DNA from 2 places in the Kineococcus terrestris genome. Region 2 is predicted to be linked to the other one. Evidence: riboswitches for the same ligand, from Rfam matches in the RefSeq annotation. Region 2 holds a riboswitch; the other holds the start of a gene.
What was found. Region 2 has a riboswitch for S-adenosylmethionine ahead of AB8M62_RS09085 (MFS transporter). Riboswitches for the same ligand answer to the same signal wherever they lie in the genome.
Positions count from the first base shown of each region.

Region 1: linked by a shared signal. The riboswitch ahead of AB8M62_RS12755 (riboflavin kinase) and the one ahead of AB8M62_RS09085 (MFS transporter) in region 2 are both predicted to bind S-adenosylmethionine.

Region 1 is NZ_JBEUEI010000019.1:23,870-27,269, reverse strand. It holds gene AB8M62_RS12760 (alpha-amylase family glycosyl hydrolase) at 1-1,575, opposite strand, end outside; SAM riboswitch class IV at 1,631-1,742, shown strand; gene AB8M62_RS12755 (riboflavin kinase) at 1,772-2,236, shown strand; gene AB8M62_RS12750 (YitT family protein) at 2,263-2,904, opposite strand; gene AB8M62_RS12745 (VIT1/CCC1 transporter family protein) at 3,033-3,400, opposite strand, start outside.
Region 2 is NZ_JBEUEI010000012.1:19,920-23,319, forward strand. It holds gene AB8M62_RS09080 (LLM class flavin-dependent oxidoreductase) at 1-208, opposite strand, end outside; gene AB8M62_RS09085 (MFS transporter) at 205-1,533, opposite strand; SAM riboswitch class I at 1,543-1,631, opposite strand; gene AB8M62_RS09090 (SpoIIE family protein phosphatase) at 1,753-3,400, shown strand, end outside.

The sequences.
Region 1 (3,400 bases), on a different contig from region 2:
GGCGACCTCGTCCCCGGACCAGACGACGGGGATGCCGCCCCAGGCGAAGACGACGGCGTGGGCCAGCAGGTGCCGGGCCAGCGCGGCGTCCACCTCGGCCTCCAGCCCGGCGCGCGCCCGCGGGTCCCCCGTCCCGGCGGCCAGCGCCTCGCGCGCCGCGGTCAGCCCGACGAGGTCCGCGCACGTGCCGCTGATGCGCCGGTCCCCCGTCGCCGGGTTCTCCTGGAACACCAGGCCCCGCGCGGTGGAGCCCTCGAAGGCGCCGGAGTACCAGTCGGACAGGAACGAGCGGTGGGCGTGCCCGTCGAGGCCGACGGCCGCGGCGTCGGCGTCGGAGACGGCCCAGCCGATGTCGTCGTGGCAGCGCGCGTAGGTGATCCACGCGGTCGTCGTCGGCACGGTGGGCAGCGCCCGCAGCGCCTGCGCGGCCAGCCGCACGTCCTGCGCCGCCAGCGACGACCACACCTGCACCATGAGGGTGTTGTGGTACGCCAGGTCGCTGACGCGGCCGTGGTGGCGGCCCCGGCCGAGGTAGTGCACCAGGTCGTCGGGCGCGACGATCGCCTCCGCCTTCAGCAGCACCGCGGGGCAGGCGATCCGGGTCAGCGCGCGCAGCACCTGCACCACCGAGTGCACCTCGGGCTGGTTCTGGCAGTTCGTGCCCATCCGCTTCCACAGGAACGCCACCGCGTCCAGGCGCAGCACCTCCACCCCGAGCTCGGCCAGGAACAGCACGACCTCCGCGAACTCGGCGAGGACCTCGGGGTTCGACCAGTCCAGGTCCCACTGGAAGGAGTTGAACGTCGTCCACACCCAGCCGCCGAGCTCCTCGTCGAAGGTGAAGTTCCCGGGGGCGAAGTCGGGGAACACCTCCGGCAGGGTGCGCTCGTAGGCGTCGGGCAGCTCCCGGTCGGCGAACACGTGGAAGTAGCGGCGGTAGCGCTCGTCGCCGGCGCGGGCCGCGCGGGCCCACGCGTGCTCGCGGGCGACGTGGTTGAGCACGAGGTCCAGCACGAGGCTGGTGCCGCGCGCGCGCAGGGCGCTCGCCAGCGCGCGCAGGTCCTCCACGTCGCCGAGGTCCTCGCGCACGGCGCGGTAGTCGGCCACGGCGTAGCCGCCGTCGCTGTCGCCCTCGCGCGGGCGCAGCAGCGGCATGAGGTGCAGGTAGGTGACGCCGAGCTCGCCGAGGTGGTCCAGCCGGCCGGCGACGCCGGCCAGGGTGCCCGCGAACCGCTCGGTGTAGGCGGCGTAGCCGACGGCGCGCGGGGACTGGAACCAGTCGGGGCGCAGGGTGCGGGCCTGGTCCAGGCGGTGCAGGTCGTCGGGCCGGCGGGCGCACGCCCCGGCGGCCAGGCGCAGCAGCCGGGCCGCCAGGTCGTCGGCGACGTCGGGGGCGTGCAGGCCGGCCAGGCCGCTGCGCAGGTCCTCCCACCAGCGCTCCACCCGCAGCGCGAACACCTCGCGGCGCGCGGGCGGCAGGGCGCCCAGCAGCCCTTCCACCAGCCCGGCGGGCACCTGCCACGCCGCGCCGCCCGCACCACCACCCGCGCCGCCGGTCGTCGTCGTCCCGGTCATCGGTCCCCCCGCGCTGCTGTTGACACGTCCAGGACCCCTTCCTACCGTGACCGCAGGTCAAGAGCGGCAGCGTGAAGCCCTGGCTGGCTGCCCGGCAACCCTCCACCGCGGTGGGGTGCTCCAGGTGACGACCCGGCCGGGCGGTGGGCGCCCGGCAAGCGCGGCTCCGCGGAGCCCGGCCCGGAAGCAGGTCCTCGTGCCCGAACGCCCCAGCGCCCTGACCACCCGCGTGCCCGCGCAGCACCGCCTGCGCGACGCGCCGGCCCTGCTGCACGTGGAGGGCGTGGTCGAGCACGGCGACGAGCGCGGGCGGCTGCTGGGCTTCCCGACGGCGAACGTCGCGGTGCCCGAGCACGGGCTGCGCGACGGCGTGTGGGCCGGCACGGTGCAGGTGGACCCGGCCGCCGGCGGGCCGGTGCACGTGGCCGCCGTGTCGGTGGGCCACCGCCCCACGTACTACGGCAAGGACGGGCAGCGGCTGCTGGAGGCGCACCTGCTCGACTTCGACGGCGACCTGTACGAGCGCACCGTGCTGGTGCGCCTGCACGAGCGGCTGCGCCCTCAGCGCCGCTACGCCGGCTCCAGCGAGCTCGTGGAGCAGCTGCGCCTGGACGTGGCCGCGACCCGCGCGTGGGCGCTGCGGGCGGGCCTGCCCGGCTGAGGGCGCTCCCGCGGGCACCGGCCGGGTCAGCTCCCGGTGTAGCGGCCGGGGCGGTGGTTCATCGCCAGCACGAGGTTGAGCACGACCGCGCCCGCGGCCGACAGCGCGGCCACCGCCGGGCCGACGACCGCGACGGACGCGGTGACCACGGCGACGTCGAGCACCATCTGCACGTAGCCGGCCCGCCAGCCGAGCCGTTCCTGCAGCACCAGCGCCAGGACGCCGAACCCGCCGAGGCTGGCGCGGTGGCGGAACAGCACGAGCAGGCCGGTGCCGGCCACGAGGTTGCCGGCGAGCACCGCGTAGACGGGGTCGATCCGCAGGTCCGGCAGGCAGGCCGCCTGCAGGGGGCTGAGCAGGGACACCGCCGCCACCGCGAGCGCCGAGCGCAGCGTGAACGCCCAGCCCTTGACCCGCACGGCCAGCACGACGAACGGCAGGTTCACCAGCGGGAACAGGACCCCGAAGGGCAGCCCGGCCGCGTAGCCGAGGAGCAGGGCGAGCCCCGCGGTGCCGCCGGTGACGGCCGAGGCCGCGTGCAGCAGGTGCAGGCCCAGGGAGGCCAGGAACGTCCCGACGAGCAGGCCGGCCACGTCCTCGGCGCGCGAGTGGGGCAGCGGCGCTGCCGCGGCGGGTGGCCGGGTCGCGGCCGGTCCGGTCGTCGTCACCCGCGCAGCGTCGCGACGCCGGACGCCGGTGCGCAAGCGGGACTGCTCCGGACGGGCAGATCGTTCACCGGCGGACCCGTGCAGCGGCAGATTGCGCAGTAGAGCGGTGCCGGTCGGGGCCGGCGGCCTCAGAGAGCCGTGCCGAGCAGCGAGCCGATCCCGTAGGTGACGAGCATGGCGACGGCTCCCCCGCCGGTGACGCGCAGCACGGCCCGGCGCGGGTCGGCGCCACCGAGGCGGGCGCTGACGACACCGGTGGCGGCGAGCGCGAGCAGGACCGCGGCGAAGCAGGCCGACGCCCGCACCGCGTCGGGGGGCAGCAGCACGGCCAGCAGGGGCAGCGCCGCGCCGAGGGTGAAGGCCAGCACCGACGCCCACGCGGCCTGCCAGGGGCGCACGACCTCGTCCGGGTCCAGGCCGAGCTCCGCCTCGGCGTGCGCGCCCAGGGCGTCGTGGGCGGTCAGCTCGCGGGCCACCCGCCGCGCCAGCGCCGGGG
Region 2 (3,400 bases):
CGTAGACGCCGAGGACGTCGGCCAGGAACAGCGACTCGAACCCGCCGCGCTCCAGCAGCCGCGCCAGGGACGTCCAGTGCTCCAGCGTGCGGTAGTCGGCGCTGCGGTCCTCCGGCCGCGCCCACAGCCCGGCGGCCTGGTGGCCGACGCAGGCCATCGCGAAGGCGTTCAGGCGCAGCGGGCCGCGCCCGGCGGGGGTGCTGCTCACCGCTCGCTCCCGGCCAGCGGCGCGAACGCGGTCTCGCGGGCGGCGGCCGCCGAGACGGCCGTCAGCACCGCCAGCAGGCTCAGGTACCCGGCGACCAGCCACGGCGACCCGCCGCCGGCGGCCAGCAGCGCGGCGGCGATCAGCGGGGTCAGCCCGCCGCCGAGGACCGCGCCGATCGAGTAGCCCAGCGAGGCGCCGCTGTAGCGGGTGCGCTCGTCGAACTGCTCGGCGAAGAACGCGCCCTGCGAGCCGTACATGCTGTCGTGGCCGAGGTTGACGGCCACGACGACGGCCGCGCCGATGAGCAGGCCCGCCCCGGTGTCGAACAGCCAGAACGCCGGGACGGTGAACACCGCGGTCAGCACGGCGCCGAACAGGTACACCGGCTTGCGGCCCACCCGGTCCGACAGCCGGCCCCACAGCGGGGTCGCGGCCAGGCTGACGACGGAGGCGACGAGGACCGCGAGCAGGCCGACGTCCGCGCCGTCCTCGCGCACCTGGTTGGTCAGGTAGTTCAGCGCGAACACCGTGTAGAGGACGTAGCCGCCGTTCTGGCCCAGCCGCATGCCCGTCGTCAGCAGGACGCCGCGCGGGTTGCGGCGCAGCACCTCCACGACCGGCTGGCGGGCGACCTCCCCGGCCTCGCGCACCGCGCGGAACGCGGGCGACTCGGTGACCTTCAGCCGGATGAGCAGGCCGACGACGACGAGGACGGCGCTGACCAGGAACGGCACCCGCCAGCCCCAGGAGAAGAACTGCTCGTCGTCCAGCAGCGTGCGCGTCAGCCAGAAGCCGCCGCTGGCCAGCACCATGCCGGCCGCCGAGCCCATCTGCGGCACGGCGCCGTACAGGCCGCGCCGGCCCGGCGGGGCGTGCTCCACGGACAGCAGGACCGCGCCGCCCCACTCCCCGCCCGCGGAGAAGCCCTGCAGCAGCCGGGCCGTGGTCAGCAGCACCGGCGCCCACACGCCGATCTGCGCGTAGGTGGGCAGCAGGCCGATGAGCGTGGTGGACACGCCCATGAGCAGCAGCGCCGCCACGAGGACGACCTTGCGGCCCACCCGGTCGCCCAGGTGGCCGGCGACCGCGCCGCCCAGCGGGCGGGCCACGAAGCCCACCGCGTAGGTGGCGAAGGCCGCGACCGTGCCGGCCGCGGTGCTGGACTGCGGGAAGAACAGCGGGCCCAGGACGAGGGCGGCCGCCGTGCCGTAGAGGTAGTAGTCGTACCACTCGATCGTGGTGCCGACGAAGGAGCCGAGGGCCGCGCGGCGGCGCGCGACGTCGGGGGCGGGCAGGGCGCGCGAGGGCGCGGGGGCGGTGCTCACAGCAGGTGTCTCCCATCGGTCCTGGCGGTAGCACCGTCCCTCGCGGGTGGTTGCTGCGACGTCGACGAGCCAGGTCTCTCGGTCGCTCTGGATGGCCGCCGGGAACGCTAGGCCATCGCCGCGGGAGCGCGCAACGCGCGGCGCTCGTCACGGCGCGTCACGGCGGGCTGTCGCGGCGGGGCTGTTGCGGCGGCGCGGGCGCGGCGGGAGGCTCGCGCCGTGCACAGCGGGGGCGATCTCGGCGCCGAGGAGGCCCTCGCCCTGTTCCGCGCCACCGCCGACAGCGTCGACCTGACGATCTGGACGACCGACGCGGCCGGGCGCTGCACGTTCGTCAACCGCGCCTGCCTGGAGTTCTTCGGCACCACGCCGGAGCGGATGGCCGGGACGTCGTGGCGCTCGATCTGCCACCCCGACGACGCGGACGCCTACCTGCGGGAGTTCGACGAGGCCACGGCGCAGCGGCGCGGGTTCCGCGCGCAGGTGCGGGTGCGCCGCGCCGACGGGCAGTGGCGCTGGGTCGAGACGCAGGCGGCCCCCCGCTTCTCCGCCGACGGCGACTTCCTCGGCCTGACGGGCGCCAACCCCGACGTGACCGACCACCGCCGCCGCGAGGAGGCCGCGGCCGTCCTCGCGGCCGTCGGGGAGGACTTCGCGCGCGAGGAGTTCGGGCTGGCGGCCCTGCGCGGCATCGCGCGCCGCGTCGCCGCGCACACCGGCGCCGACCGCGTCACCGCGTGGGCGGTGGAGCCCGGCGGCGGCGCGGCCGGGCCGGTGCTGGAGGTGGTGGCCGACGAGCCCGGCGGCGCGACCGGCGACGACCCGCCCGGGCCCGGCCCCGCCGCGCGGCTGCGCGCGGGGCGGGTGCTCGTCGAGGGCGGCGACGTCCTCGTGCCGTTCGTCACGGGCGGGCGGTGGGTGTTCCTGCTGCGGGTGCGGGCCGCGGCCGGGCGGCGCTGGCGCGAGGACGAGCTGGACCTGCTCGCCGACGTCGTGCCGCGCGCCTACCTGTGCCTGGTGCGCGAGCGCGAGGAGCGCGCCGTCCGCGAGCGTTGCGCGCGCGCCCGCGAGGTGGCCCGGCAGCTGCAGCGGGCGCTGCTGCCCGGGAGCCTGCCGGTGCTGCCGCGCGCGGAGACGGCCGCCCGCTACCTCGTCGCCGGCGGGGACGGGGCCCGCGCGGGCGGGGACTGGTTCAGCGCCCTCGTGCGGCCGGACGGGCGGCTGGCGCTCGTCGTGGGCGACGTCGTCGGGCACGGGGTGACCGCCTCGGCCGTCATGGGGCAGCTGCGCGCCGTGCTGGAGCAGCGGCTGGCCGACGGCGACGCGCTGCCGGTCGCGCTGGCCGCGCTCGCGCGCACCGCCGCCCGGGTGCCGGGCGCGTCGGCGGCCACGGTGTGCGCGGCGGTCCTCGACCCGGCCACGGGCGAGGTGGAGCACGCCGTGCTGGGCCACCCGCCGCCGCTGGTGGCCGGCCCGGGCGGGGTCCGGCGGCTGCCCGCGGGCGGCGCCGGGCCGCTGACGTCCTCGCTGACGGCCCCCGGCGCGCTGCCGCCCACGGCCGTGGACCGGCTGGCGCCCGGCGAGCTGCTCCTGCTGCACACCGACGGGCTCGTCGAGCGGCGCGGCACGCCCCTGCCGCAGCGCCTGGAGGCCCTGGCGGCCGCCGCCGCGCGCGCGGCCGCCCCGCCCGGGCGCGCGGCCGGTGCCGTCGTCGACGACGTGGTCACCGCCCTGCTCGACGGCGCGGTCCAGGACGACGCGACGGTGCTCGCGGTGCGCCCCCGCCCGCCCGTGGCCCCGCTGCGGTGCGGCGGGCCGGCGGTGCCGTCGTCCGTGCGCCGGCTGCGGCGGGAGGTGGCGGCCTGGC